3 regions of the Paenibacillus sp. FSL P4-0127 genome follow, and region 3 is predicted to be linked to each of the others. Evidence: riboswitches for the same ligand, from Rfam matches in the RefSeq annotation. Region 3 holds a riboswitch; each other region holds the start of a gene.

Region 1 (10,117 bases), 1.1 Mb from region 3:
TAACTGAAAAGCAAACAGCGGCCGATTGTGAACGTCAACGGTTCCGGGCCGCCATTTTCGCAAATGGCGCAAAATCGACTCCAGATAGAGCCGCCCGCCGGGCAAACGGTAAATCGGAACGTTTCCGATCCAGCCCTGGGAAGGCAAATGTCCGTCCGCCATGCCAAAAATGCGGATTTTTACATGTTCCGCCGCGAGCGGGACCATTTTTTCAATCATCCGTTCCACCGAACTGCTTTTGCCTGAAGGCGCGGCGAACGATCCGGGCGTGATCACCGCTGTCTTTTCCCGTTCCATGAACGATCCCCTCCTTCCTTTCGCTACCCTAAATATACGATACCCGCCCGGTAAATGTGACTGCCGGCCAGAAAGCGGGGTTTCGGGAAGCCTGCCCGAAAACAGGCGGCTGACGCAGAACAGTCGTCCACTCTTTTTGAACGGGACAACATAGATTAGAGGAAGAAGCAAGGGAGGAGGAACTACCTTTGAAGCAGGACTATGTAGGAATACTGCTGAACTCCGGGATGTTCCGGGGAATTCCGCAGCGAAAAACCGGCCAGGAGTCGATCTCCAATTATGAAGAGGCGGCCCGGGAACACGGCCTGATTCCCTGCTTTCTCCGCTTGGGCGATATCGACCTGTTCCGGGGAACCTGCTCCGGCTACGTATCGAATGGCAAAGAATACGTGATCACCGACCTTCCCCTGCCGCCGGTCATTCATAACCGGGCCTTGTATCCCGAGCCTGCAGCGCACCAACAGATCCGCAACCTGATCTCCCGGGGCATCGCGATTTTCAACGTCAACAACCGTTATGGCAAAGATGTCATCCACCGGCTGCTGTGGAACGCTCCGCATCTGCGCGGCTATTTGCCCGAGGCCGCTCCGGCCAAGCCGGCCGCACTGCGCGCCATGATGTCCAGATATTCCGACCTGATGCTTAAGCCGATACGCGGTTCCGTCGGATACGGAATCATGCGGCTGCGCCGCAATGAGCAAAGCTGGGAACTGATCTATGCGTCCAAAGACAAAAAAAATGAATGGCGAACCGCCAAGCTTCCCCAAGGAGACTTGCCGCTCTGGACGCGGCGCTTGCTGCAGCAGACCCCTTACCTCGTTCAGGAGCGCATTCCGCTGGCGGAATACGACTCCCGTCCGATAGATTTGCGCGTTACCGTCCAACGCGGCGGGCTCGGCGAATGGGCCGTCACGGGGCTGTTCGCCAAGGTGGCCCGCAAAGGCAGTTTTCTGTGCAACATCGCCAAGGGAGGGGAAGTGATTCCGGCGGCAGAGCTGCTGGTCCATGTTTTGTCCCCGCATTCAGCCTCCGCGGCCCTCGCCCATGCAGAGGCGCTGGCGCTGGCGATCAGCCGTTATCTCGGCAAGCAGTTGCCCCTGCTTGCCGATCTGGGTCTCGACATCGGCCTCACCATGAGCGGGCGTCCCTACTTTATTGAATGCAACGGACGCGACCAACGTTACGGATTCCGCAAAGCCGGGTTGACCGAGATATGGAAAAACACGTACCGTCAGCCGATGTCTTACGCAAGATACCTGCTCGATCATCCGCAAGGGCGGCCGGCCGCGCCAAAGCTGCCGCAGGAAAAAGCCTTATGATCGTCCTTGCTCACCTGACATCGGCAATGCCGAACAGCGGATACGTCCGTGAAAGCGCGAAGGCGGCCGCCACGGCAGCGCCTATGACGAGCAGCGCCAGCAGGTCATACCGCGAATAAGCGAAGCGGTAATAATAAGTGCGCGGCCGGCTGCCGTCGAAATCTTTGGCCTCCATGGCCACGGCCACGCGGTGCGCCCGGCGGATGCTTTGCGAGAGCAGCGGCACCGCGTAAAGCCGGGCCAGCTTGGCCCAGCCCCGCGGTCCCCGCGGCGTGCGCACGCCGCGGATGCGCAGGGCGCTCCGGCGGATCTGCAGCTCCTCCCAGACCATCGGGAGCAGCCGCACGGAAGCCATAAAGCTGTAAGCATATTTGGGCGCAAGCTTAACCTGCTGCATCAGCGAGTAAAACAGGGCGACGGACGAGGTGGTCAGCACGAAAAGCAAGCCTTCCGCCGCAAAGGTTACCGACTTAAGCCCGATGTGAACGCCGCGGTAAAAACTCTCCTCCGAAATGCGAATGAGGCCCCAGGACCACCATTCGTGCTCGCCTTTGCCGAACAAAATCATCGTAGAGGAAGACGAAATGAAGATGAGCAGAAAGGGCAGGACAAGCAGCGCGATTTTCCACGGCTCGTATCCGCTCAGCAGAAACAGGAGCAGCGTAAACAATACGGCTTGATAAAACATGAAATCGGGACGGTGCGTAAACAAGGTCACCAGAAACAGCAAAACGAACAGCGCCAGCTTGCAGGCCGGGTTGGCCCGGTGCAGCCAGCCTTTCATTTTGGGGGCCAATAGCGGCTTCATCGCAGGGTCACCGCCTTTGGGGCAGAGCCGGAGGCTGCTCTGCCGGGGGCGGAAGAAGCGAAGGAGCCGGCCAATTCGGACAGGCCCGTTCCTCCCCGCTCCGCCGCAATCCCGGCCATTGCCGCCCCGCGTTCCGTGCAGAAGCGGGAGACCAGCCGCCCTTCCCGCACTTCCCAGCGCTGGGTCGCTGCCGTGGCGGCAATCCACTCCTCGTGCGTGACCATCACGATCGCCGTCCCGCGCCGCCGCAGCTCTTCGCATAACGAAAGGATCGCAAACGCGTTTGCCGCATCCTGGCCAAAGGTCGGTTCGTCGAGCAGCAGCAGCGGCTGCTCGCGCACGGCCGCGCTGGCGACGCTGAGCCGCCGTTTTTGCCCCAGCGACAACTGGTAGGGATGCCGCCCCTCGTACCCTTCCAGGCCGAATTGCCGCAAAATCCGCGCCGTACGCTCGTGAATCCCTTCTGCGGAAAGCCCATCTTCCCTGAGGGAAAAGGTCACTTCCTCGTCCACCCGGTCGGCGACAAATTGAAATTCCGGGTTTTGAAAAACAAAGCCGATTTCCTGCGCCGCCCGCTCCATCTGACGCCGGCGGACGCGGCGGCCGACCTTGCCCCCCTGCAGCGGGACGCCCCGCAGAAAGTATTCGCCCTCCGTTTTCAGAAGTCCCATCAGGCTGAGCAGCAGCGAGCTTTTTCCCGCGCCGTTCGGTCCTGTGACGGCGATAAAATCGCCGGGCATCACCGCGGCATGTTCGACTTCTATAACCGGCCTCCCCATCCTCAGCCCGCGAAATCCTTTAAGTTCGACAAGCGGCGCGGGGCCGGGGATTGGGCCGGAGCACGCAGCCGCCGAGAACGGAGCGCTCGAGGGAGCGCCCAAGGGAAAGCCCGGCGTCCCGGCGGAGGAACCGCCGCCATCCCCGCTCCGCGCCGGAGCCGGCACCGGCTCCAGCAGGCGCCGCCCCTCCGGCGCGGCCAGAAACTCCGTCCAAACTCCGGGATACCAGATGCCGAACTCCTTTAACTCCCGCCGGAACTCCGCAAAAATCGTCTCCGGCGATCCCTGGCCCAGCAGGCGGCCGTCCGGTCCGAACAACGCGACCCGGTCGACGAGTCCGAGCGCCAGAATTTCCTCGATCCGGTGTTCGACGATGATCAGCGTGCGGCCCTCGGCAATGCGGCTGACGGACTGCCAAATCTGCTCGCGCCCTTCGGGATCGAGCAGCGCGGAAGGCTCGTCGAGCAGCAAAACCTCCGGATCGCCGAGCAGCACCGAAGCCAAAGCGAGCCGCTGCTTCATCCCTTGCGACAGGGCCTGGATCGGCATGTGCAGCTCGGGCAAACGCAGCCCGACGTCCTCCAGCACCGCCTCCATCCGGGCGGTCATTTCCGGCTTGGGGACCCCCAGGTTTTCCAGCGTAAAAGCCAGCTCCTCATCCACGAAAGGCATGCAAAACTGGGTATCGGGATCCTGAAACACATAGCCCCAGGAGCGGGGCAAACGCTGCGACGCACAGCGCATCGGAACCTCTACAAGCCGCGGGATAATCCCCGACAGCACCTGGAGAAGCGTGGATTTCCCGCTCCCGCTGGGGCCGAGCAGGAGCACTTTTTCCCCGCGAAAAGCCCGAAAGCTCAAATCCTTAAACACAAACCGCGTCTCCCCCGGAAATTTCAGCCTAAGATCGCAAACTTCAACGGCCGTTTCCATGGTTAATCATCCAGCGCCGCATAATCTTTGGGATCGACGGGGCGCAGCAGGGTGGTCACGCCCGTGGCCTCCACGGCTTTGGCCAGCCCGTAAGCGAAGTAGCCGGCGATCAGCGCGGAGCTGACGGCCCGCATCGCGTATTTGGCGATCAGCAGCCAGGTTTCATAGTCCTGCACATATCCGTAATAAATATCCGGAATGATGGAGCCGACCGCGGCCCCGATGCCGGCCAAAGCGGCGACGGAACCGGAAAATTTGCGGTACCGGAAAGCCGCGAATACGAGCTCCGCCCCCAAGCCTTGCAGCACACTGTACAGCACAAGCTGAACGCCCCATTCGCTGCCGAACAAAATTTCCACATGAGCTGCGGCCACTTCCGCGATCAGCGCCACCCCCGGCTTACGGATCAGCAAAAATACGAGCGTCGGAGCCAGAAACCACATTCCGTAGACGATTTCATCGGCCTGCGGAAACAGCGGCGAGAATAAGTTATACACCGAGCTCCAGAAATGATAAACTACGCCAAGCACGACCGACACGAGCACGGTTACCAGCAGATCGCTCAGCTTCAGCCCGCGGCCGCTTTGTTTTGTTGCTGCCTCTTGCATGTTTTTCTCCCCTTTTCAAAAAATATATTTTTTTCGCAAACGACAAAAAACCGCCAGAATAAGCTCAGGCGGCGCTCAGGTCACGGGTATGGACGCAGGGTATATCCCGGACATTCGATTCTCTACGCTGGCATTATCCAGATCAGATTAACGGTCCGCAGCGGAATATGCTGCCATCTCAGCCTGATTCACTCAAGCCCCCGTATCGTATGCGATTGTCTTTAACATACACCAACCGTTTTCAAGCATCAAGAACAAATTTTAAACATTCAAGTTTCAATGCGCGGGAGAAACCGCTTTCATGTTGATTTCGTCCCCGTTCTGTGTCAAGATAAGCGGAAGTGGCACATCAAGAGTAGGAGGTTGCTTTCTTGGCGGCAGCATGGATGAAGTGGATGACGGAATTGTCCTCCCGCAAATCGGTTTGCAGGCTGATGGGAAAGTTTTCCCATTCGGAAATCAGCCGGATGATGATCCCTTTGTTCGCAAAATCGTACGCAATTCCACTGCATGAAGCGGAAAAAGAACTGCGGGAATACCGGACGCTCAACGAATTTTTCACCCGCAAATTAAAGCCGGGCATGCGTCCGGTTCATGCGGAGCAGGGCGGCATGGTCAGCCCCGTGGACGCGCTGATTACGTTTATGGGGGAAATCCGCTCCGGCACGATTCTAAACGTGAAAGGCCAGGATTACTCCGTTGAGGAACTGCTCAACCGTTCCCCGCGCATCGAATCGTATAAGCATGGCTATGCTTTTGTGCTATATTTGAGCCCGACCGATTATCATCGCATCCATGCCCCCGTCACCGGCAAAAAGCTGGAAAGCGAGCATATCAAAGGCCGGGTATATCCGGTTAACGACTTCGGCATGCGCCATATAAAAAAGGTGTTATGCCGGAACGAGCGGCTGATTACGTATATTTCCCATGAGCATGGAGAGGTGGCGCTCGTCAAAGTCGGGGCGATGAACGTCAGCAGCATCAAATATACCGACGAACGGGCGAAAAGCTGGAACCAGGGAGACGATCTCGCCTATTTCGAATTCGGCTCCACCGTGGTGCTGCTGACCCAAAACGGCACATTTGCCCCGCTGCCGGGGCTCGCACCGGGACGGAAGATCCGGATGGGCGAGCCGCTCGGAAGCTTTGCAGCCGCGGGCGCCAAGGTGAAGACGCCTCCCAAGGACGCGGATTAATGCTGCAGGCAGCGTACAAAGAGGATGATTTTGACTAAGCCGATGCATAACCACAGCACGCACAGGATAAAGGCGAGATGGCCAATACCTGCTTTGAGCCGTATTGTTTCGATAACTGTTCCAGTTTGAGGCTCATTGGTTAATTGAGACATTTGATCATCTGCCGGATTTTCTCGGTCCCGATAAAAACAACGGCAGCAACGATCACAAATAATATCATATCGAGCGTGGTTTTAAATATGAACCCGGGTATGGATGTATTATTGAGTGGATGCCGAAAAAAAGCGAGCTGCCTATAGGTTAAATCGCTAACGATATGGGCCAGCAAAAATTGCAGGGCAAACTTCCAAAGCGATTTCATATGATCATGTCATTCCTTTTATGAATAAAGGTCACGTTCTTTCTAGTAGACGATTCTGGAAATAACGTCAGCATAATGGCAAGTGAAGACTTGAGAAAACGACAAAATAATCTATTGAAGATCTCGGGTGACAACATAAAGAAAAAAAAGGGCGCTATTTCAGCCGATGTCCCCCATGTTGCGTGAATTAGAGGAATTTTATGGCGCTATTTTCATGATTTAGTGGCGAAAGGCCGCCTTTCGACCTATTCATCGAAAAATAAGACCCAAAAGTTCCCCTATGGTGATAAATAGGCTCAACTTCGGAAAATAAGACCCTAAAGTTCCTCTATTTTATGGGGACGCCATCTCCTGAGCACAAGACTAATATAGAACAAAGTGATCCATGGCCCCTGTCCGCAGATAAGCCATACTATTTCCGGATCATTCTACTAGTTCTTTTATAGCATACCTGACTATCCTTACATCCCCCTGTCGCCAACCTTAAATTAATCTTAAGAAGGTTCGCGGACAAGAGACCGGACAAGGCCTTCAAAGCGAATGGCGGCATTATCCGGCAAAAATAGCAAAGAACCCGGCATACCTTAAAAATCCTTAAGGCAACCGGGTCGCTTTCATTATCTGATTTCCGACGGACTTTTGCCGGTATACTGCTTGAATTGGCGGCTGAAAAAGAAAATGTCCCGGTATCCGAGAGCGTCGGCCACCTCCGTGACGTTCATGCCGGCATGCAGCAGCAGGTGCTGGGCGCGGTCGATCCGCGATTTGATGATGTACGATTGAACGGACATCCCGATGATTTCCTTGAACTTGATCGAAAAATAACGCGGGGACAACCCGGCGCGCGCCGCCAGGTCCTGCACTTTGTGGGGCAAGCCAGGATGCTGGAGCACGTAGTTGGCGACCTCGTGGATCACCTCATGCAGCTGGTTGCTGACTTTTTTCTCCATCGGCACCTGGCGCTCCTCGCGCAGCAACTGAATGAGCAGCTGTTTAAGGATGAGCCGCGCCTCCTCTTCGGCGGCGTAAGCCTTTACCAGAAACAGGCGGACATAACGTGACAGCATGTATTCAAAATCGAGGGTATCTTCTAGCACGCGGTAAGGTCCCGGCACTTCGGTCACCGGTTCACTGACGTCGAAATGGATATACGTGAGGACAAGCGGACGCTGCGGATTATGCGTGGCGCTCGTATGATCCCCTTTCCGGAACAGGAAGCAGCTTCCTTTGCTGACGGGAATCGGCTGGTCGTTCAGGACAACCGTTCCTTCGCCGCTCCAAACGTAAAACAGGTCGTAATTATCCAGCGGTTTTTCCCGCTTGTGCCATTTCCAACCGGGCTCGCATACGATTTTGGCAAAAGCCGGCTTCAATATAAACGAAGACGGTGAAACGTGAAGCATGTCCTTCCCTCCCGAAAAAAAATCCTTCAAAATGAATGTTTATTCTCTTATTATACCCTTAATTCCCGTTCACTTGAATATCTATCCACGCCGCTTTCATGCGGTTCACCCCTTCGAGCAGCGCTTCCTCGTCCAAATGGGCAAAACAAAAGCAAGCGGCCGGCTCGCCCGGGGTCAACCGGTAGATGGCGGCGTCGCGGAACAACACGCCCCGCCGGGTCGCCGCGGCCTGAAAAGCGCGGTATTCCTCCGGCGACTTCCGCCAAAGCGCGTACATCAGCAGCCCGGCGTCGGCCGGCTGGAGCCGGAACAGGCCGCCCAGTTCGCTTTCCAGCCGGGTGCGGAACACTTCCTGCTTGGCGCCGTAATAACGCCGCATCCGGCGCAGATGGCGGTCATAGCCGCCCGTTCGCACGAACCGGGCCAGCGCCCGCTGCTCCAGCCGCGCCGGGGGCGCCGGCTCGTAGAGCGCCTTGGCGCTCGCCAGCGCCCGCACCAGGCTGCGCGGGAGCACCGCATAGCCGATCCGCAGAGCGGCGAACATCGTCTTGGAGAAGGAGCCGATGTAAATGACGCGCTCCTCCTGGTCCAGCGCCTTCAGCGGCTCCAGCGGGCGGCCGCCCCAGCGGAACTCGCTGTCATAGTCGTCCTCGACGATGACCGCGTTCCGCCGCGACGCCCATTTCAGCAGCTCGCGCCGCCGGGCGTGGGAGAGCACGGCGCCGGTCGGGAACTGCCGCCCCGGCGTCACAAACAGCAGCCGCGCGTCCCAATCGCGCGGCACGATGCCGTGGCCGTCCAGCTGCGCCGGGACGGCCACGCCTCCGCAGGCGGCGACCGCCCGGGCAATCCCGTAGTAACACGGATCTTCCAGCACCGCCGGTTCGCCTTCCCCCAGCAGCAGCTGGGTCAGCAGCGTTATCGCCTGCATCGAGCCGTTGAACAGGCAGATTTGCTCCGCATCTGCCGAGATGCCCCGGCTGCGCCGCAAATGTGCGGCGATCGCCTGGCGCAGCTCCAGCTCGCCGAGCGGGTCCGCGCCAGTGCGGCCGGGATCAGCGCTCTCCCCGGCCGCGCCGCCCGGATCAGCGCGGTCCAGGCCCGCACGCTTTGTGTCGGCGCGGCTTCCGCCAGCTCCGGCCGCGCCGGACCCGCACGCCCCGTACGCTCCGTACGCCCCGCTCACGCCCGCGTCGCTGCCGCCGTCGCCGCCCGCGCCGCCGGACTTGCCGCGCGCCGCCCAGGCGAGCGCGCTTTTCCACTCGGCGGCCGGGAACAGCGCTTCCCACGGCCCGCCGTCGCGGTAAGAGATCACGCCGGCCGGCTCCGGCGAAGCCACGGCTGCGGCCGCCGCGCCCGGGAAACGGCCGTCGCCGTCGCCGTCCCCCGCCGTCCCGCCGTCAAGCCTGGCGTCCCTTTGGTTCCCGGTCCTGTCCATCACTGACACCACCCGCCGCCCCCATGGCGACAAAACAACCTGCGCCTTGCGATCCGAGGTCTCCTGCCGAGGCGCGAGCATCCCGGTAACGAACGTCCCGCTGCCCACGATCGTGCGGACGTAGCCTTCCGCGTGCAGCATATCGTAAGCCTGGGAGACGCTCCCGCGCGACAGGCCGTACATCGCCGCCAGCTCGCGGGTGGCCGGCAGCCGCGTTCCTTCCGCAAGCGTCCCGTTATGAATAGCGTCACGGAGTGCATGGTACAAGGCTAAATATTTATAGCGGTATTTATCGCTGAACGACTGCAAAGCTATCGTAAAATCAGGCATCTCCAAAGTCTCCTCCCGGTCGCTTAACACTCGCCAATCCTAACGGACACCAGCGCCGCTATTTCGATGAAATCAACAGTTTTCAAAATGTAACGGACACCACAGGCCTTATTCGGCATTTCTGTGCACATATCCGGCCTTTTTCGAGCAAATAGCGACTCTCCTGTCCGTTAGAAATCAAACCGGCGTTTTTTCAGGCAAATAAGGGCGCTCATGTCCGTTGTCCTCCATACAAGTCGAAGCTGACGTCACCAACGTTCGCCTTATTTCATTCAGGAGCAGTCTACTGGTTCCCTTACGCTTAAATTGGCCTACTAATTTAAATGTAAATTGGTTCTTTTTTTATGTCAATTTGCGGCGTATGCTGAATATCAAAACAAACAGGGAGCGAACCATATGCGCAGAAAAGAATTTACGATGCAGGATGAAACGGAAGTCCAAGAGTTTTTGCGGGAGATGAGCTACGGCTTTCTCGGCACCGTCGGCGAAGACGGCTGGAGCCGGGTGACTCCGCTGAATTTTGTATACGACGGACGGTTCTTTTATTTTCACGGCAGTCTGGCCGGGGAAAAAATGAAGCAGCTAGCCCGCGATCCCCGGGTCAGCTTCACCGTGGCGAAGGAGTATGCGATTATTCCGTCCTAT
Region 2 (10,117 bases), on a different contig from region 3:
TTACCGTTTTTTGACCGTTGGCTCTGAAATTATGAGGTGATGCGCGGTGAAAGTTGACGGAAAATCGTGATTTTTTCTTATTGACCTGTAGCGTTGATGTTAGAAAAACCACCTAGGAATATGACGGGCAAGTGACGACACAGGGTTTAGGGGGCAAAACTTGTTGATTGGTCCGAATGAATTCGTGGATGACTTGTATACGGATAATAACCCCGATACGGTGAAGTGGTTTGACATGCTCATGCGAAAACATCCAGAAACCTATCATCACTGCGTACGGGTAGCCATGCTTGCGGAGAAGATTGCGGAGCCGCTGGGCATCGGCGGGGCGGAGAAGGACAGTTTAATACGGGGCTGCTTCATGCACGACATCGGAAAAACGATGATACCGCGCGACATTATCGAGCATTGCGGGCCTTTGACGCAGCGGCAGTGGAATATCATCAAGCTTCATCCGGTGGTTGGCGCCGAGTTGGTGGAGGTGAATCCGGCCTTTGGGCCGGATATTGTCGCTGTCGTTCGATGGCATCATGAGCGTTGGGACGGAGGCGGGTATCCCGACGGCTTAAAAGAAGAGGAGATTCCTTTTAACGCGCGGGTCTGTTCCGTGGTCGACGCGTTCGATTCCATGACATCGGACAGGCATTACCGCCTGAAAAGGCTGACGATGAGCGAGGCCAAGCTGGAGCTGCTGCGGCACAGCGGGACGCAATTCGACCCCGACATCGTTCACGCATTGATGAAGCTGTCCGACGACATGCTGAACATTTATTCGATGCTTTAATTTTGGCGCTGCTGTTCCGCGGCCATGCGCTGGGCGATGTCGCGCTTCAGCTCGAGGAACAGCGGGTCTTCGGCCACATCCTCGCGGCGCGGGCGCGGAAAGGGGACTTTGACGGTATGCAGCACCCCGGCCGGACGGCCCGAAAACAGATAAATCGTATCCGACAACATCAGCGCTTCGTCTATGCTGTGTGTGATCAGCAGGACGGAGCGTTTGTTTTCCTCCCACATTTCCAGCAGCCAGCGCTGCATGTCGCTGCGCGTCAAGGCGTCCAGCGCGCTAAACGGCTCGTCCAGGCACATCACCTCCTGGGGAGCGAGCAAGCCCCGCAGGAAGGAAGCACGCTGCTGCATGCCGCCGGACAGCGTATGGGGATACGCTTTTTCAAAGCCGCCCAGCCCCGCTTTCTCCAGCCATTCCCGCACTTCGCTCCGCGAGCCCGCGCGCTTCATTCCGGCGATCTCCCGCGCCAGCACGACGTTGTCCTCGATGCTGCGCCACGGGAACAGCGCCGGCTGCTGCGGCACATAGCTGATGTGGCCGCGCTGTCCGGTCACCTTGGCGCCCTGCAAATAGACCTCTCCTTGACCGGGGGCGGTCAAACCGCCGACAATGTGGAACAAGGTGCTTTTGCCGCAGCCGGACGGGCCGATGATAGAGACGAATTCGCCGGCGCGCACCTCCAGCGAAATATCCCGCAGGACGGGAACTTCCTTGCGACGTTCACGAAACGTTTTGTGAATATGGCGCACCTCAAGCGCTAACGGGGCAGCCGTTTGTTCTCCGATATGAGCATTCATGCGGGCACCTCCCCTTTCTTCCGCCAAACGGATGATGGTTGTTTTTTACGGCGCATGCTTTAACGATCTTTCCCGTTCGCCGGCTTGTAACGGACCAGCCATTTTTCCAGCAGGGCGACGCAGACGAACATGGCCAGGCTGATGGCGACGATGATGGCGATGGCAACGAAAATTTTATCCGTGCGAAACGACGATTTTTGCAGCAGCATATAGTAGCCGATCCCTTTGTCCGCGCCGATCCATTCGGCGATAACGGCCCCCATCACACTATAGGTCGCGGCGATTTTTACGCCGGAGAGGATGGCGGGAAGGGCATGGGGGACTTCCAGTTTGCGAAAAATCTGGCCTTTGGACGCCCCGATCATCCGCATGTAGTTCAGCATCACCCGGTCCGTGCGGTCCAGTCCGTCCATGGCGGCAACGGCCACGGGGAAAAAGCAGACGAGCGTAATGACGATGATTTTGGGCAGCATGCCGAAGCCGAACCAGATCATAAGCAGCGGAGCCAGCGCGATGCTGGGCACGTTTTGGCTCAAGATGATCAGCGGGTAAAGCGATGCTTTCAGAAACGGCACATAATGCAGCGCAAAAGCGACCAGCAGGCCGACCAGCGTGCCGATGGCGAATCCGGCCAGCATCAGGCGCAGCGTAGCGAAGGTATGCTCCCTTAAACCGGCCGCCTCGGCAGCCGCTTCGCGGCCGATGTCGAGCGGGCTGGGCAAAACCCATTTATCAATATTGAAGAAGATCGTAGCCCCTTGCCAAACAAGCAAAAACAGGATGACCGCCGCAAGCGGCGGCCATACGCTGTTCCACAGGCTGCGGAAATTCATGGGCGGTATTTCGCGGTCAGCTTATCCATGCTGACGCCCTGCGGGTTGTAGGAGATTTTAATCTGCGAAATGATTCCGGTGCTGCCAAACTCGATAACGGCTTCGTTCATCTTTTTGACGATGGCCAGCAGCTCGTCCAAATCGCCCTCCATCGTGGTCTCCAGCGGATTCACCTGATATTTGACCCCGGAGGCCTGAATGACCTCGATTGCGCGGTCGACATACGGAATGACGTCTTCGCCGTTTGGCGTTTTCGGAATGATCTGAATGCTAAGCAGTGCATTTGGCATAAAATTCAGCATCCTTTCTTGGGTTTATTTTTCTTTTTACTCGGCAGGCAAAAAATCGTTTGTAAACGCGGCGCCGACATCAAGCGGCTTCTCCAGCAGCCCGCGCTCGTGCATCCAGTCGGAGTAGTTCTGCCATACTTCCTTTTTCTGCTCGCCCCAGCGGGCCGCGTCATCGCGGTATTTCGGGCTAAGCCACTTCTGGCTGGCGACGACCAGGTCATGGTCCAGTTCAGGCACCGCCTTCAGCAAAATTTGCGCGGCTTCGTCCGGATGATCGGCGGCGTAATTGTATCCTTTGGACACGGCGCGCATAAACGATTTGACCAGCTCCGGATCGTTTGCGATCGTTTTCTCGTTCGTCACGATAACCGGCGTGTAATAGTCGAGCTTATCGGAGTAGTCCTTGACGTACAGCATATCGAGCGGCTCGCCCCGGAGCTCCGCTTCAATGCCGGTCCAGGCGTAGAAAATCCAGGCGAAGTCGATGTCGCGCTTCACGGCGGTGAAGTAGTCGGCATCCCCGATGTTGAGGAATTTGACTTTGCCGACGTCGGCGCCTTCCAGGTCCATGATCGACTTCATGACGGCCTCTTCTACCGGAGATCCCCAACCGCCGTACGTTTTGCCTTCAAAATCCTTCGGCGATTTGATGTTTTTGCCGGCCGGAGCGGCGAAGCCGGAGGTGTTGTGCTGAATGACGGCCGCGATCGATACGAGCGGAACGCCTTGCGTCCGGCTCTGCGTGACGTTCTCCTGCACGCTGACGCCAAACGGCGCCTCGCCGGAAGCGACCATCGCTTCCGCGCCGCCGGAGCCGGGGAGCACGATATCCACGTTCAGGCCTTCCTCCTTGAAATATCCCAGCTCTTTGGCGACGTATAAACCGGTATGGTTCGTGTTGGGGCTCCAGTCGAGCACGAGCTTAACGTCGCGCGGCGCCTTGGCCCCTCCATTGTCCGCGGCGGCACCCGCGGCCGGATTGCCTTCGCTGCCGCCGGCGGCTTGGCCGCCGCAGCCGGCCAGGACCAGCAGGAGGCAGGATAGGGCCGCCGCCAGGGAAGTCCGTTTTTTTCTTTTCACAGCCATTCTCTCCTTCATCTCGTTAAATTTCCGCTAGTTGTGTTCATCTGTAACCTGAAGGCGCCCGAAAGCTTTATGGCCATAAGGTCCGGACAATAAAAAAACGTCCCGGATTCGGGACGCTGATCGGCGGGCGGAATTTAAAACATCCAAAATCATTCCATCCATGACGGCTCCCTACGCTGGCATTATCCAGATCAGGTTTAAGGGTCAGTATCTTGGAGGGATACAATCTCAGCCGGCCGATTCCAGCACCCCTGAACGATTCAACTGCAGAGTTCAATAGTCATTATAATTTTCTCCGGCGCGTCTGTCCAGCCCGGCAAAGGGAGGAGGTTTGAAATATCAGGAGATTTGCTTTCTATTTGGAAAACCGTTATAATTGAACCAATAGATGGTTTGAAAACGTGATATTTCACGTATTGAAAGGGTGCCGCTTTTGCGGATGGAACTTTTTTCAATGTGTGATTTTTTTTGATAGGCTCAACGCTCTTGGTGTGCCCCAATAGCGCCAGGAGCCGTTTTTATTCAGCTCATACAAGCGGCGTTTGGCTGCTTGCCGAATTGGTTGACCAACATCCATTTTGAGGAGGAAAATGATGAGCTACCGTAAAAAACCGTTGGAGGAAATTCCCGAGGAGAACACCCCGGTCTGGTCATGCACCAGCGAGGATTGCAACGGCTGGATGCGGGACAATTTTACGTTCGACTACACGCCGGTATGTCCTTTATGCTCTTCGGAAATGGAGAAGGGGATGAGGATGCTGCCTCAACTGAAAAATCCCACCTTCGATCCCAGAACGTCTTCCTAGGCTAATCCGATTTTTGTATAAATACCGTTGCTTGCCCCCAAACAGCCGTGTTCGCCCCAAAGCGAATGCGGCTGTTTGCCGTTTTGCGGCAGCCGGGAGAAAAAGATTGCATCTCCATTTAAAATCCACTATGTTGGAGGTACTACACGAAAAACAACCAGAAGGGGGGAATTTGCCCGCCTATGCATGGAAATTACAAGGTGGCATCGCAGGTTTTCGACATTCCCTCCGGAAGCAAGCAAAGAAAATTCGCGGTTTTTCTGGCCATTTTGATCGTGGCCGTGTCGATGGCGGCGATTCCGCTCGGTTTGAGAAATTCGCCCGGGCTGGAGCTTTTTTTTGCCGCCGCCATCGCCTGGCTGATCTTCGGGGATCTGCTTACCGCCTTTATCGCCTACAGCCAATACCGGGCGTCCGGGATTCCGTCGCTGCTGGTCTTGTCCTGTACCTATCTGTTTACCGGAATCATTACCGCCGCACATATCATTACGTTTCCGGGCCTGTTTTCCGATGCCTGGTATTTTGGCGAGCGCAGCCAGGCCGCGGGATGGTTGTGGGTGTTTTGGCATAGCGGTTTTTCTTTGGGTATATTATTGTACGTGCTCACGCAATCGATATGGCCGAAGCCGATCGGGAAAAAGGAGCATATTTTCAATTGGGGCGTGGCGGGGATTTCGTTTACTCTGCTGCTTGCGCTTGGGCTCATTGATTTGTCGATCTTTGGGGAGCGGGCCTTGCCCGAAATTATTCGATACAGCGATTACCGGCAGTTAAATTCGACCGGACTCGGCCCTGCCGTATGGCTGCTGAACTTGGCGGCACTGCTCGTGATGGCCTTGCGAAACAAAGGCCACACGGTCCTGCACTTATGGCTGACGGTGGCGATCATTGGGCTTCTGATGGACGTGACGCTGACCTTGCTGGCCGGCACCCGCTTTTCGCTCGGCTGGTACATGGCCAAAATCAACTCGGTCGTAGCGGCAACGGTCGTAATCTGCTCGGTGGTTAACGAAGTAAACCGGCTTTTTATCCGGCTTTCGGAACAGCATCGGCAATTGATTGCGTCCGGCATCGAACTGGAGAAGGCCAACGAGAAATTAACCCGGCTGACCCAATTGGACGGGTTGACCGGAATTCCGAACCGCCGCCGGTTTGATGAGATTTTGTCGCGGGAAATGGTATCGCCGGGGGATAGATCGACGTCCTTGTCGCTGCTGATTATCGATGTGGACTGTTTTAAAGCCTACAATGACCACTATGGACATCAGGGCGGAGACGAGGTGCTGCGTTCCATCGCCCAAGCGATCCACAAGAGGGTGCAAGCGATGGGCGGATTTGCGGCGCGTTACGGCGGGGAGGAATTTGTCGTGATCTTGCCGGATTGCGGCGCCGGGGAAGCCCGGAGTATAGCGGAGAGGCTTCGCAGGGCGGTGTCCGGGTTGGCCATCCCCCACGAAGTTTCCGCGGTTTCCGGCTCAGTCACGATCAGTATCGGGGGCTGCTGCATTCAGCCGTTTGATCCGGTCGACGGGCAGGAATTGATCGGCAGCGCCGACCGCTCCTTGTACAAGGCCAAGGAGGCCGGCCGCAACCGGTCTGTGGTCGAAGGCTGGACGGAATCGCAGCCCGCGGAGCTTTAAGCGGAATCGGAAGGGTTGTCGAGGCTTGCCGTCATGGCGCGGTATTGCTTCAGCATAAACAGCCGCCAGCGGACAATCATTCCGTAGGCCAGCAGAAAGAAGACGGCGCCGGTCTGAATCACGGAGATATATTGCTCCACCGCTTCGTGCAGCAGCATGCGGACAGCGAGCAGGCCGATCAGAATAAAAATAAAGCTGCGCGAGCGCTGGGCATAAACCTGCCCGTTCACCTTCTCGAATTTCGTGGTCCGGATGAGCGGATAAGAGAACAGCAGCCAGCCGAGAGCAAAGGCGATGATTCCCCAAGTGACGGGAATATGCGTCTCGGGAACGATGAACATCATGAACCCGGTCGTCATGCCGAGCGGGGGGATGATGATTTTCTTGATCGTCACGGGCCTGCGGCTTGCCTTAAGGCGGATAAACAGCACGGCAATCGCCATGGCCATGGCGCCGAAGGTAAAGGCGATTTGCATGTAAGACGGATTAATCGCATGCATGGGAGATCGATCCCTTTCTATATAAGGAAGTTATTGTTTGACAAAACTAAATACTTGTTAATAGTGCGTGTTCAAAAAGTCGGGTTTTCAGCACCGAGAAGGTTGGATGAAGCTAGGGACTGAGTAGCGGAGCGTACGTTTTGGGTACGTGAGCAACGGAAGGCCCGGCTGAATCCAAGATTCGATGTCGAGACCACTTCCTGACCTGCTTCGTGATCAAAAGACGACTTTTTGAACAACCTCTAATAGTATTTCGCGAGAACATTATAACATAATCGGCCGCTCATGTTTCAAACCTGCAAGGTAAGGGGGAAGGAAAATGAATAGCGAATTTACGGTTGCGGTCCATTGTCTGTTGTTTCTGGACAATCAAGGAGAGCAAATGGCCAACAGCGAGCAAATCGCCTGCAGCGTCGCGACCCATCCGGCCCGCGTGCGCAAAGTGCTTAGTTCGCTGCGAAAGCACGGATTGGTGACCACGAAGGAGGGGGCCGGCGGGGGATACCAGCTCAACACGGAACTTGCGCGGGTCACCTTGGGCGATTTGTACCGCCTGTTTGCCCGCGGTTCGCTGCACCCGGGCTGGTGCTCCGGCAGCGATAAGTCCTCCTGCCAAATATCGTCCAACATGCATACGGTCATGGACCGGATTTTCAGCGGCGGAGAGCAGCGACTGGAGTCGTATTTCGATGAGCTTTCCTTGTCGGAGGTCAAACGGATGGTGGACGAAACCGGCAGCCAGGCCGGAAGAGAGCGCTGCACGGGGAAATATGAGAAACGGGTAAATATGAGAATATGAAGAGTATGCAGGATATGCAGGGTCTGAAGGATACGAAGGGTCTGGAGGGTCTGTTGGAAGCGCGGGAAGCCAAAGGGGGAATGATGGGGTGAGTATTTTTAAGCGAACGGATTTCAGGTTGTTTTTTGCGGGCGCTTACGCGGAGATGGGCGACCCGGGGATTCATTTATGCGAACTGGACTTGCGCAGCGGCGCAATGCGTATTCTCGGGCAAACGGACGGGATTGCGAACCCGTCTTTCCTGGTCGCGGATATGGAGGCATGGCGGCTTTATGCGGTCAGCGAACAGAGTGAAGGGAAAACGGTCAGTTTTGCGATCGACCCGGCGGATGGCGGCTTGACCAAGCTGAACGAGCTTCCGACGCTCGGGGCGGATCCCTGCCATCTCGCATTGGCGAAGGCTCGCGGGGCCTGCCTGCTCGCCTCCAATTATTCCAGCGGCAATGTGAATAGCTTTGCGCTGGGCGAGGACGGAGCGCTGGCGGGGATACGATCGAACGTTCAGCACGAAGGCGGCGGCGTTCATCCGGAACGGCAGGAGGGGCCACATGCCCACAGCGCCGTTCCCAGCCGGGACGGGAAGTACATTTACGTCTCCGATTTGGGAATCGACCGGATCGCTATATACCGGCTGGAGGACGGAAAGCTTGCTAAACACGGGGAGTTGCGGCTCCCGGACGGCTCCGGACCGCGCCATTTTGCCATTCATCCTTCCGAGCGGTACGCCTATGGGATAAACGAATTAAACAACACGCTGACCGTATACGCATACGATCCGGGGCAAGGGCGCCTGGAGCCCTTGGAGCATGTCGGCACTTTGCCCGGGGATTTCCGGGGCGAAAACTATCCGGCCGACGTTCACCTGTCTCCGGACGGCCGTTTCCTGTACGGCTCCAACCGGGGGCACAACAGCCTCGTCCGCTTCCGCATCGATCCGGGCAGCGGCAAGCTTAACGACCCGGAATGGACCGGCACCGGCGGGAACTGGCCGCGGAACTTCGCCGTGCTGGACGGCTATGTGCTGGTAGCGAACCAATACAGCGGCAATATCGCGGCATTCCGGCGGGATGCGGAAACGGGCCAGCTGTCGCCCGCGGGCCGGGAGCTGGCCATCGCCAAGGTTGCTTGCATCGAGCCGCTGAACCCGGGAGCGTTGTAGAAGCAGGGACTGGGGATGCCGGCAGAAGCGTGGCGCGTACTGCGTTCGGAGGCCTTTTCGCGCGCCCCGTCGCCATGTTAGTACACCCGTTTACGCCCCTTTCGGCCTCCTTTCACTGGCGTTGCATTTAACGGAGGTAATTAGGCAGGGATCCGCTCCCGCCGGAAATCTAACGGTTGTACCAACCGCTATTTTGCGAAAAAAGACCCATTCTAAATTCTAACGGTTGTGAACGCTGCTATTTGCCCTGATTTGACCCCAAATAGCCGGGTTTAAGCGAAATAAGCGTCATGGCAACCGTTAGAGTTTGAAAATGGCGTTGCAGGAGTAAATATCCGCTGTGGCGACCGTTAGAATGCAAAAGAGAAACGCGTCTTGTCAAGTTTGATGCAATAGTAATGCCCCTTGTCTGAGAATAGCGGCAATTTATGTCGTTATTTCCTTCGGTTTACGCTGGATTGTTGAGATAGGGGGAAAAAATGTCTCTATTTGTGCGCAGATCGGCTGAAATCAAACAAATATACGTGTCGGACAAACAATAGCGGCAAAAAAATCCTCTATTTTTCCGGATGAATGTACAAAGCGAGATATAGCGACATTTTTTGCCGTTAACTTGGCCTAGCCTGACCTGATCTAACCTGATCTAACCCGATATAACTTGATCCGACCTAGCCTGATTTCATCTAACCCGACCTAACTTGACCTAACCCGGCTAACCCAGCTAACCCAACCTAACCTCCTGACGTTGCCCTACTTGCCCCAATTTGACCCCAATCACAACTGACCACACTTATCCGAGCTATTCTGCAGTACGCCGCACATCCGCAAACCTGACGGTCCGCCCACGCCAAACTCGTACATTTCAACGAATAACCCCCCCCCCCATTTTTGCGGCTCGTACATTCGCTTTTCGCAATATAAGGGGAGCTTATAAATAATTTGGTTTTTTTGAATAAAATGTTTGACAATTTTAGGCTCCCGATAATAAAATATCACCATAGCATACTAAACAGGTAGGAATAATTTAAAATGTTCTAACCGTACGGACGGAGGAACGCTCTACTTGCCTTGGCAGACACGGGTAGCGGCTCGGTTTGACCGTAGGGATTGGGGCGTTTCTCCGTCCTCCTTTTAGGGCTGTGCCGGAGGCATAAAGCTTGCCGGCGTTTCAAGAAAATATCAGGAGAGCAAGGGGAGTGATACGATGATCAAACTGTGGAAACAAGGGGTTCTAGTGGGTTTGGTGCTGGCGATGCTGACGGTGATGACGGCCTGCTCGGCGGATAATAAGCGGGGCGAGGAGGCCAGTGCGCAAGCCGGTTCTGCAGGCGGCGGGGAGAAGCTTAAGGAAGTGGAACTGCTGAACGTATCCTATGACCCGACCCGGGAGCTTTACGAAAAATACAACACAGCCTTTGCC
Region 3 (10,117 bases):
GGTTGAAGATCTGAAGGAATGCCGGGTTGAGGCCGGCAAGCTGCGGGCGGAAGTCGCTTTTACCTGGCGGTATATGAACTCCACGATCAGCCAGCGGATGATCTTGTACTCGGGTGACCGGCGGATCGAGTTCCGGACGGAGGTGGATTGGCAGGAGCGCCAGCAGCTTTTAAAGGTCGCATTTCCGGTGGATGTGCGGGCGACGGAGGCCACCTACGACATCCAGTACGGCAACGTCAAACGCCCGACGCATTGGAACACCTCCTGGGATTTGGCCCGGTTCGAAACGGTCGGGCATCAGTGGGCGGATCTGTCGGATCACGGTTACGGCGTCAGCCTGCTGAACGACTGCAAATACGGCCATGACATTAAAGACAATGTGATCAGGCTGTCGCTGCTGAAATCGGCGACTTACCCCGATCCGGAGGCCGATCGCGGGGAGCATACGTTCACGTATGCGCTGTATCCGCACGAGGGGCATTGGTCCGAAGGCGAAACCGTACAGGCCGCCGCGCTCCTGAATCAGCCGGTGTACGCTACGCGCGGCCAAGCGGCGGCATCCAATTTCTCCTTGCTGCGGGCCGTGCGCGTCAGCGGCAGCGGCGAAGCAGCGATCGACGCGGTCAAAAAAGCGGAGGACGGCGACGCTCTGATCGTCCGCTTCCACGAGTATAAAGGGGGCCGGGGGACGATTCGCCTGGAGAGCGATCTCACTTTTGTCTCCTGGCAGGAAACCGACCTGATGGAACGCCCTGCCGGCGAACTCAATCGGGGTCCTGCCGAACTGCAGATTTCGCCGTATGAGATCAAAACGGTCCGGCTCGAGTTCCGCTAAGGCGGCGGGGGTGCCCGGCAAGCATTCAACGCGGATTGACACTCCAGGAAGATCCAGGTAAAGTAGTGATAGTGAATCGAATAGGAAATTCCACTAGGGGCGCCGTATTCGGCTGAGACAAGAGCGTATCTTGGACCCTTTGAACCTGATCTAGTTCGTACTAGCGTAGGAAAGTGGAGCCGGTATCGCGCCGTCCGCACGTTATCGCAAGTATCATGCGACAGGTTTTGCGCGTTCAAGCCGCTCCCTCTACGGGGCGGCTTTTTTGCTGTCTCGTAAGCGGCCCGCCTCTCACCCGACCCTAAGCCCCTACGCCCTTACGATGGATGCTCCTGTATCGCAGTTCACATTTTATCGGAGGTGGAGACGATGAGTTTTACGCAAACGCTGCGCCAGCGGGCGGACGAGGTTTTTGAAGCGATTTTTGAGCATCCTTTTGTGCGGGGAATCGCCGACGGCAATCTGCAGAAAGAGCAATTGATTCATTACGTCAAACAGGATTACGAGTATTTGAACGCGTACATGCGGATCTACGGGATCGCCATATCGAAGTGCGAAAGCCGCGGCGATATCGCCCTGTTCAACGAGCAGATCTCTTTTATTTTGAACAGTGAAATCCATCCGCACCAAAATTTTTGCGCTGTCGCAGGGGTCCGTTTTGAAGATCTGCAGGGTTTCCCCTTGGCGCCGTCTGCGCATCATTACATCCGCCACATGCTGACGGTAGCGCATGAAGGCAGTTTGGGCGAAATCTTGGCCGTGCTGCTGCCCTGCCCCTGGACGTATCTGGAAATCGGCCGCAAGCTGCTGGCGGAAGTGAGGCCGGCGCCGGAACATCCTTTTCACGATTGGATCCAGTTTTACGGCGGCCGGGTGACGGACGTGACGCAGCGGTTCCGGGACGTTCTCGATCAATGGGCGGAAACCGCGGCGGAAGCGGAACGGCGGAGGATGGAGGAGCATTTCATGCAAAGCTGCCAACTGGAGTACCTGTTCTGGGACATGGCCTACAAGCTGGAGGAATGGCCGGTGCAAACGGGCCGGCGGAGCGATGACCCGTTGTCGCGGGCGAATTAACGAAGGGGGCGAACTACAAATGAGCATATTGGAAAAAGAATTATCCGCTTTGCTTACAAAAGTGCAGAACGCGAAACCGCTCGTGCACAATATGACCAACGTCGTCGTAACCAATTTTACGGCCAACGGCCTGTACGCGCTTGGCGCATCCCCGGTGATGGCTTACGCACCGGAGGAAGCGGCCGATATGGCCAAGATCGCCGGCGCCCTCGTGCTGAACCTGGGAACGCTGTCCGCCGCCCAGGTCGAGGCGATGATCATCGCCGGGTCGTCGGCGAACGCCCATGGAGTTCCGGTGCTGTTGGACCCGGTCGGGGCGGGAGCGACGCGCTTCCGCACGGAATCGGCGCTGCGCATCCTGCGCGAGGTCAAAGTGTCGCTACTAAGGGGGAACGCGGCGGAAATCGCCCACCTGCTCGGGGAAAGCCGCGACATCAAGGGCGTGGACGCCGGGGAGAGCAGCGGCGGGGATCAGGCGGAGCTGGCCGTGCGGGCGGCACGGAAGCTGAACACCGTCGTCGCCGTCACCGGACGCGAGGACGTGATCACCGACGGGAAGCTGTGCCGGGCCGTCAGCGGCGGGGACGCGCTGCTGACGCAGGTGACCGGCACGGGCTGCCTGCTCACGTCGGTGCTTGGCGCCTTCGCCGCGGTGGAACGCGACGTGCTGCTGGCCGGCACCGCCGGGCTGGCGTTCTACGGCGCCGCCGCGTCCCGCGCCGCGGAGCGTACTGCGTCCGCCGGGCCCGGCAGCTTCCAGATCGCCTTCCTCGACGAGCTGGCCAAGCTGCACCCGCACTCGCTGAAAGGCCATGCGGCGGTCAGCGAGCGGGAAGCCTCCGCGGCCGGCGGGTGGTGGCTCGGATGAGCGGCGCGGTCCGGAAGGCGCTGACGATCGCCGGGTCGGACAGCGGCGGCGGGGCCGGCATTCAAGCCGACCTCAAAACGTTCCAGGAGCTGGGCGTGTTTGGCATGTCGGCGATTACCGCCGTCACCGTCCAAAACACGCTGGGCGTGCGGAACGTGTACCCGCTGCCGCCGGAGGCCGCGGCGGAGCAAATCGGGGCGGTCGGCTCGGACCTGGCCCCGGACGCACTGAAAACCGGGATGCTGTTCAGCGCCGAAATTATCCGCGCCGTGGCGGGGCAAATCCGCGCTTTCGGCTGGGTCCGGGTCGTCGTCGACCCGGTTATGATCGCCAAAGGCGGCGCCGCGCTGCTGCAGCCCGAAGCGGTTGCGGCGCTGAAGGAGTATTTGCTGCCGCTGGCGCAGGTGGTGACGCCGAATATCCCCGAGGCCGAGGCGTTATCCGGCATCCCGATCACCGGCATGGCCGGCCGGCGCGAGGCGGCTAAGCGCATCCACAGCCTCGGGGCGAAGCACGTCGTCATCAAAGGCGGGCATGACGAGAGCGGAAGGGGGCGGATCGTCGACCTGCTGTATGACGGCGCCGGTTTTACCGAGTTCGGCGGACGGCGGATCATGACGCGGCATACGCACGGTACGGGGTGCACCTTCTCCGCGGCGGTCGCGGCCGAGCTGGCGAAGGGAGCGGCCGCCGCCGAGGCGATATCGACCGCGCGGGCGTTCATTCAGGCGGCGATCGAAGACGAGCTTGGCCTGGGGCTGGGGCACGGCCCGACGAATCATTGGGCATACCGGCGCAGGAAGGAACAGGGGGTGCGGCCGTGAACGGGCGTATTTCAGCAGCGGCTATGCGCAAATCCCTCGGCGTGTACCTGGTGATCGGCAGCGCCAACTGCCGGCAAGATCCGCTGCAGGTGACCGAGCAGGCACTGGCCGGAGGCGCAACGATGATTCAATTCCGGGAAAAGGGGCCCGGCGCGCTGACCGGGGGGCCGAAGCTAAGGCTCGCCGAACAGCTGCAGGCCGCCTGCCGCAGGGCGGGGGTTCCTTTTATCGTTAACGACGATGTCGACTTGGCCCTGGCGATAGATGCGGACGGAATTCACGTCGGCCAGGACGACGAAGCGGCCGGCCGGGTCCGCGCGCGGATCGGGGAGCGGATTCTCGGCGTATCCGCGCATACCGTGGAAGAAGCCCGGCTGGCCATTCACAGCGGCGCGGACTATCTCGGCATCGGGCCGATCTATCCGACCGCGTCCAAAGCCGATGCCCGCGAGCCGCAGGGCCCCGGCTTCATCCGGCGGCTGCGCGAATGCGGCATCGAGGCGCCGCTCGTCGCGATCGGCGGGATCACGGCCGCAAGCGCCGGGGAAGCGATCCGCGCCGGGGCGGACGGAATCGCCGTCATTTCCGCCGTAACGCAGGCCGCCGATGTCCGCAAAGCGGTGGAGGAGCTTCACGCCGCCGCCGCTTTAGGCCGCGGATGAAATGACCAGAAAGCAAAGCAGGGCCATCCATGACCGGACGGCCCTGTAATATTTTTCAACAAATGACCATGGGTTTATTTTTTAAATTCCGGCTCCTGTGGTATAATATGAATTGTTTTTGGCTATAATGTATGGCTTCGCCAAACGATCTCCAACGGAACAAACAGAAGTTTATATAAACGACCGCAACTTTTTTGATCCTGTTCGGTAATAATTAATGTAAGAATCGAACGGGAAGAAGCACATGGAAGTGCGAGGAGGTTTCGCCCCGAAATGACCGATTCCCAGATGATACGCGAGATTAAAGAAGGCAACACGGAACTGTATTCGGAGTTGATGCGAAGGTATCAGCGAAAAATATTGGCTTTCGTTTATCACATGTTGAAAAGCGCTCAATTGGAGCAGCTTGCCGAAGATTTATGCTCGGAGACGTTCTACAAAGCGTTTCGCAGCTTGCATTCGTTCCGGGAGGTGGACGCTTCTTTCTCCACCTGGCTTTACACGATAGCACGGAATACAGTGCTTAGCGAACTGCGCAAACAGCGCAGCGGAAGTGTTCCGCTCGAAGAGAGCGGGTACATTCCTTTGGCGCCAATCGAGGTCGCCCCGGAACAAGCCGTTCTGCGCAGCGAGAAGGTTGGTATGGTGCGTGAAGCGATCAACAAATTACCGGAGAAACAAAGGTCCGCTTTGATATTGCGCGAATACGATCAATTGGACTACCAGGAGATCGCCAGTATTTTGGGCCAGAGCGTCAGCGCCGTAAAATCGCTTTTGTTCCGCGCACGAAGCAGCGTCAAAAGCCAGCTTGAACCCTACTTTTACGAACCGGTCTACGAGCATTACGAAGGGATGAAAAGCAGATGAATTGTAGAGAGGCCCAAGAACTGTTCGGTTTGATGCGGGATTTGCCCGAACAACATCCCCAGCGTATAGAGCTGGAGCGGCATCTTTTGGGCTGCGAGTTTTGCAATACTGAGTACCATTACTGGCGGGAAAGCATGGACATGCTGCAGTACATACCCATAGAAGTGACCGAGGAGCAGGCCGAGGCCGTAAACCGTAAGGTCATGGACCGTATTTATGCGGAATCTCCGTGGCTGGCGCCGGATGTCAAGGCCGGCGTGACCCGAGGCTACCGCCGGCGGATTATCGGCTGGGCCGCCAGCTTTTTGGTCGTGTTCCTGTGCAGCTTTATTTTTCTGCTCGTGGACCATTCCGGCCAGCCCGAGGCTTCGCAACCGGCGACAGGCATCCTTCCCACAGCCGTTGCCGCTCCCGATGCGAAGACATCCGAGCCCATGTCGTTTACTCTGCCGAGCATTTCTCCGGGGATTGTTGAGCCGTTCGCCGCTCAAATGGGACCGGCCTATCCGCAATACTGGATGCTGCTTTCGATGGCGGGCATGCTGCTTGCTTTGATTTCCTGGAAAGGAATCCGCCGTTCCAAAAGATAATAAACGGGTTTGAAACGCTTCTTTCGCTACAAAAGCGGGCGGGGCGTTTTTTTCGTATACTCCTGGACAGGCATCGCTTTAGAGGGGATAAAAAGAGCTGCCGAGCGAGCTCGACAGCTGATCATTATTCCGCTTGCCCGGTTTGCATCGGTTCGCTATTTTCACTAAGAACATTTCCGTCCGTATCGAGAAAACGGATAAGCGGTTGTTTATCGTTTTTATAGTAATCGGAGTGTTCGTACAATTGACGGATAATCGGATCAAACAAGGCGGTCATAATCCCTACACCCAGTTCTCCGCCGGATTCGGCCGGGTCAAGAACAAACTCAATGGTTTGATCATCAACCATCTCTGCGCTTTTAAAAGGTGTCTCTTCTCCGTCTTCTGTGGGTTTAGCGAGTTCATCGAGAAATGCCTTGAAATCTTTGTGCGATAGATGTACTTTTTCCCAATCACTGGCATCCATGCCTTCCAAACCTTTGGAATCCAGCAAATCCTTGCCTTGGCTTTCGGTTTCTTCATCTGCCGTTTCCACATGGTTTCCGGAATTCTCTTTGACGGACGCGTTTGTTGGAGTGGAGTTTGCGGGAGCGGTGTTAGCAGGCTCGCTGCTATCGCTTTTTCCCCCGCCGCAGGCCGCTAATGCGGAAAGCATTAGGATTGATGTCATCATTACAGCTAAACTTTTTTTCCATGGTTTCATCTTCTGTTACTACCCCTTTTCCCGAATGAAAATAAGGGCTCTGCCGAAAAAATGGCGCTTGAGCTATCGATGGAGCACGAAACACACTTCAATTTCTAACGGACTGTAAAGCCGCCATTTCAGTAAAATCGGGAGATTTCAGAAGTTACCGGGCACCAGAGCCGCTATTTTACCTGGAACTGCCGGTTTCTAGTCATTTTCGGGCCAATAAGGTCGCTGCGGTCCGTTAGAAAATAAAACTCCTGTTTTTTAGCGAAAAAAAGAGCGTCTCAGTCCGTTAGCCGAAGTTCGGCGACCACGGCTCTCTCAAAGGTCATCGTCAAGCGCTTTTTTAAAGCCGAGCCCTTTTTCCGCCTTGCGCGAGTAAAAAGACCTATTCACAACCTATGTATAAGAAAAAAATAGTCTTATAGATTTAGTATACGTTAGTTTTTCACGGAAGGCCAACCTAATAATGGAAATGGCGGAGCTGAACAATTCTATAATCGCAAGAAAAATTTCCTTAGAACGCGGTCTGTCTTCTATGGGTGTACGCCGATATGAATTTTTCTTATAATAAAGAAATACTCGCTAAAGCCATAAACGTTGAATGCGATGCACACATAAGGAGGATGATTATGCTTGTCGGGTTAATACGCCATGGACTTACCGACTGGAACGCGGCGGGAAAAATCCAGGGTCAAAGCGATATTCCGCTGAATGAAGAGGGTAGAAAGCAAGCGAAACGGCTGGCGCGCAGATTGCAGGAGGAAAAGGAGTACCGCTGGGATTTTGTCATTACAAGCGGTCTGTCGCGGGCTCAGGAGACCGGCTCCATCATTGCCGAAGCGCTGGACATCCCGCTGTACGATCCCGATTCGCGGCTGATGGAGCGCGCGTTCGGCCAGGCCGAAGGGATGACGGCGGAAGAGCGTGAAACGTTATGGGGCAAAAATTGGGATGACCTGGAGCTGGGACAGGAAAAAGACGCGGATATTCGCAAACGCGCGCTTGCTTTTATGAAGGATTTGGCGGAGCGGTACCCGGACAATAACGTGCTCGTCGTTTCGCACGGCGGATTGCTTGCCCAACTGTATATCGCCTTGTACCAAAATAAATACAGCGAGCGGATCGGCAATTTGTCGTTGACGATTTTGGAGAAAAACGATGAGGATTGGCAAATGAGGTTGTACAATTGCACCCGCCATTTGGAAGAAGCGATCGAAGAAAGGTAAGAGGATTCGGATTTTCATAGGGGAAAAGGGCATATAATTCGCCCTTCTCCAATTTCTCGATCTTCCCGCTTTTATCACCACAGCCACCACCAGGAACAGCCAACTTCTTCGCCGTCTCTGATGATATAGTTATCTTTGTTTGTTTTATCATATACATATAAGCTGCATCCATCGGGCTTTTTCGTCTTGGCAACATCGGTTCCAACAGCGCGCCGCAAATCCTCGCCGTGGATCGCAGATAAATCCTTTATCTCGGCAGCGCTAAGCAGAAAGACCTTGTCCTCCGTATCCGGGCAGCCCGCTCCGTTGTCCGCGCAATAAGTCGTCTTTATGAATTGCTTTTCGGCGGCATGGAATGCGGTGTTATAGAATTCATCATTCAGCCACTTGCGCAAATCGCTGTCATGCCATGTAATTTCCATGCAATCGCGCCACTTCAGATCAGCGCTTTTGCCGTGATACCTCTTGCAGTCCCAAACATACTCACTCAAAACAAACAGCTCGCTTTCTGAATTGTGAAGAACACGCCATTTAATCGCCAGTTCTTTACCGTCTACATGTTTGCGGATACGTACCAAACGTAATGAAGTCGCCGGGCTTTAGGTTCCGGTACGTTAAAGCAAAATGCCCCTTTTCCATTAAGTTTTGCCTCCCTGATTTTTCATTCCAACTTCAATCATATAACATTCGTGCAAGATTTCAGGCTTGAGGACAGGGAAGGCCGGTGGGTTGGTGGGCAGATCAATATCTGCTGTCCGGACGCTTTGCACGATTATCCCATTTGATCTGGGCGCTTTGCACGATTATCCCGTTTGATCCGGAAGCAGAGAGGAAGATAAATTCAGGGGAAGAAAATAGGTTTGGGAGAAGCAGACATGTTCGAGATCGTTAGACAGGTTTGTGAGAAGGAGGTTTAGGAGAAGTGAAGCAGACCTGACGGGAGGAATGGGGCAAGACACCGGGAAAAATGAAAGGACCGTGATATGATTAGCCCCCCCACCTTCCCCCTGAACAAGAGGGATAATCGTGTAAAGCAGCATGCAGGGATACCAAGACACGATCGCTATTATAATTTATTTTGTCAAGCACTGATCTCGGTTCTGAGCCCTTTTTTTGCATAAATTCGCATGCCGCAGAATAAACGCCGGTAAATAATCCCATAATGGAATTAAAACGGCGAGGCGGTAAACTATGAATCTGGCGGATATGCTTTCTTTTGCCGATATCGGACAGCTAAGCAGAATAGCGGATCATTACAGGTGCGAGTGCAGCGGTCATTCCAAGCATGAACTGATCCAGTCCATCCTGCAAACGGTGGGACGCCGCGATTTTATCGATCGGCACGTCAGCGCAATGAGCATGGAGGACTTGCGTTTCTTGAATTCGCTGTTATTCGACGGGCGCCGTCAGTTCAGCCTGGAGGAGCTGGTCGCTTGCGCGCAGGCGTCGCGGTTTACGCAGGATGCCAAAGACCGCGAGAGTCCGCGGGAAATGATCGCCAGGTTCCGGCAGCGCGGCTGGTTGTTTAACGGAACCACCCATCAGACCCGCTACCTGTTTGAAGTGCCCGAGGACTTGAAGCGGCGGTTCAGGGAAGCGCTGGAGGCCAGGTTTAAGTCCGAAGTGGCATCGGCGCCGGCCGAACCGCCGGTCTACCGGGAAGAGCCGGACATGCTGGCTGCCGATCTGCTGGTGTTTTTACGGTATGTATCCCATCATGACGTCCCGTTGAACAATGAAGGCGTGATGTACCGGCGAAACCAGCTGCAAATTTTGGAGTCGCTGCACGTGTCCGAGGCGCTGGCCGGCAAAGGCTGGAGGTTCGGGTATGGAAGGCGGTTCAAGGATTATCCCAACCGGTTTGCTTTGCTGTACGATTATGCCTACCATTGCCGTTTCATTCAAGAGAATGGCAGCCAGCTAGAGTTGACGGAGACCGGAAACTCGTATCTGGCGGAAGGCAAAAAAGAGCCGGCGATCCAGCTCGTCCGTTTTTGGTTAAGGCTGTACAAAGGTCCCATTCCCAATTTGCTGTCGCTTGTCTATTGGATCGAGCGCTGTTCGAAACAGTGGGTGACGGTGTCCTCGCTGTACGGCAGAATAGAATCGCTGATCAAGCCGTTTTATTATGACGCTCCCGCGTCGATATTCGAGGAACGTATCCTGATCATGATGCTGCATCTCGGCATGGTGCGCATCGGGGAGGACGAACAGCGCGAACGCTACGTTCAGGCGACGCCTTTTGGCCGCGAAGCGGTGGCGCAGCTGCACGAGAAATAGGTTTGACAACGCCTGAAGGTACTGCTACAATCACTCCCAAATTCTAGGCTAAAGGGGAGCGTGAGCAGTGTGTTGATTCGTTATCAAGGAAAGCTGCCGGTCGTGGATGCAAGCGTGTTTGTCGCCGATGGTGCCAAACTGATCGGCGATGTAACGGTGGGCAGTATGGCCAGTATTTGGTACAATGCCGTGCTGCG

What was found. Region 3 has a riboswitch for thiamine pyrophosphate ahead of tenA (thiaminase II). Riboswitches for the same ligand answer to the same signal wherever they lie in the genome.
Region 1: another riboswitch for thiamine pyrophosphate. It lies ahead of NYE74_RS11125 (ECF transporter S component); the one in region 3 lies ahead of tenA (thiaminase II).
Region 2: another riboswitch for thiamine pyrophosphate. It lies ahead of NYE74_RS26610 (ABC transporter substrate-binding protein); the one in region 3 lies ahead of tenA (thiaminase II).

Annotation. Positions count from the first base shown of each region.
Region 1 covers NZ_JBBOWY010000001.1:2,471,566-2,481,682, reverse strand. The annotation lists gene NYE74_RS11145 (glycosyltransferase family 4 protein) at 1-297, opposite strand, end outside; gene NYE74_RS11140 (YheC/YheD family endospore coat-associated protein) at 486-1,616, shown strand; gene NYE74_RS11135 (energy-coupling factor transporter transmembrane component T family protein) at 1,627-2,424, opposite strand; gene NYE74_RS11130 (ABC transporter ATP-binding protein) at 2,421-4,136, opposite strand; gene NYE74_RS11125 (ECF transporter S component) at 4,139-4,744, opposite strand; TPP riboswitch at 4,847-4,958, opposite strand; gene asd (archaetidylserine decarboxylase) at 5,116-5,940, shown strand; gene NYE74_RS11115 (AraC family transcriptional regulator) at 6,919-7,704, opposite strand; gene NYE74_RS11110 (aminotransferase-like domain-containing protein) at 7,763-9,472, opposite strand; gene NYE74_RS11105 (pyridoxamine 5'-phosphate oxidase family protein) at 9,869-10,117, shown strand, end outside.
Region 2 covers NZ_JBBOWY010000002.1:28-10,144, forward strand. The annotation lists gene NYE74_RS26590 (HD-GYP domain-containing protein) at 161-784, shown strand; gene NYE74_RS26595 (ABC transporter ATP-binding protein) at 781-1,584, opposite strand; gene NYE74_RS26600 (ABC transporter permease) at 1,644-2,417, opposite strand; gene NYE74_RS26605 (MTH1187 family thiamine-binding protein) at 2,414-2,707, opposite strand; gene NYE74_RS26610 (ABC transporter substrate-binding protein) at 2,744-3,793, opposite strand; TPP riboswitch at 3,946-4,056, opposite strand; gene NYE74_RS26615 (cold-shock protein) at 4,387-4,599, shown strand; gene NYE74_RS26620 (GGDEF domain-containing protein) at 4,782-6,239, shown strand; gene NYE74_RS26625 (CcdC family protein) at 6,236-6,739, opposite strand; gene NYE74_RS26630 (Rrf2 family transcriptional regulator) at 7,059-7,538, shown strand; gene NYE74_RS26635 (lactonase family protein) at 7,627-8,697, shown strand; gene NYE74_RS26640 (sulfate ABC transporter substrate-binding protein) at 9,902-10,117, shown strand, end outside.
Region 3 covers NZ_JBBOWY010000001.1:3,619,345-3,629,461, forward strand. The annotation lists gene NYE74_RS16280 (alpha-mannosidase) at 1-835, shown strand, start outside; TPP riboswitch at 921-1,024, shown strand; gene tenA (thiaminase II) at 1,205-1,912, shown strand; gene thiM (hydroxyethylthiazole kinase) at 1,932-2,780, shown strand; gene thiD (bifunctional hydroxymethylpyrimidine kinase/phosphomethylpyrimidine kinase) at 2,777-3,604, shown strand; gene thiE (thiamine phosphate synthase) at 3,601-4,266, shown strand; gene NYE74_RS16305 (RNA polymerase sigma factor) at 4,540-5,133, shown strand; gene NYE74_RS16310 (hypothetical protein) at 5,130-5,723, shown strand; gene NYE74_RS16315 (hypothetical protein) at 5,848-6,426, opposite strand; gene NYE74_RS16320 (histidine phosphatase family protein) at 7,044-7,640, shown strand; gene NYE74_RS16325 (DUF6273 domain-containing protein) at 7,715-8,218, opposite strand; gene NYE74_RS16330 (hypothetical protein) at 8,832-9,920, shown strand; gene NYE74_RS16335 (gamma carbonic anhydrase family protein) at 9,990-10,117, shown strand, end outside.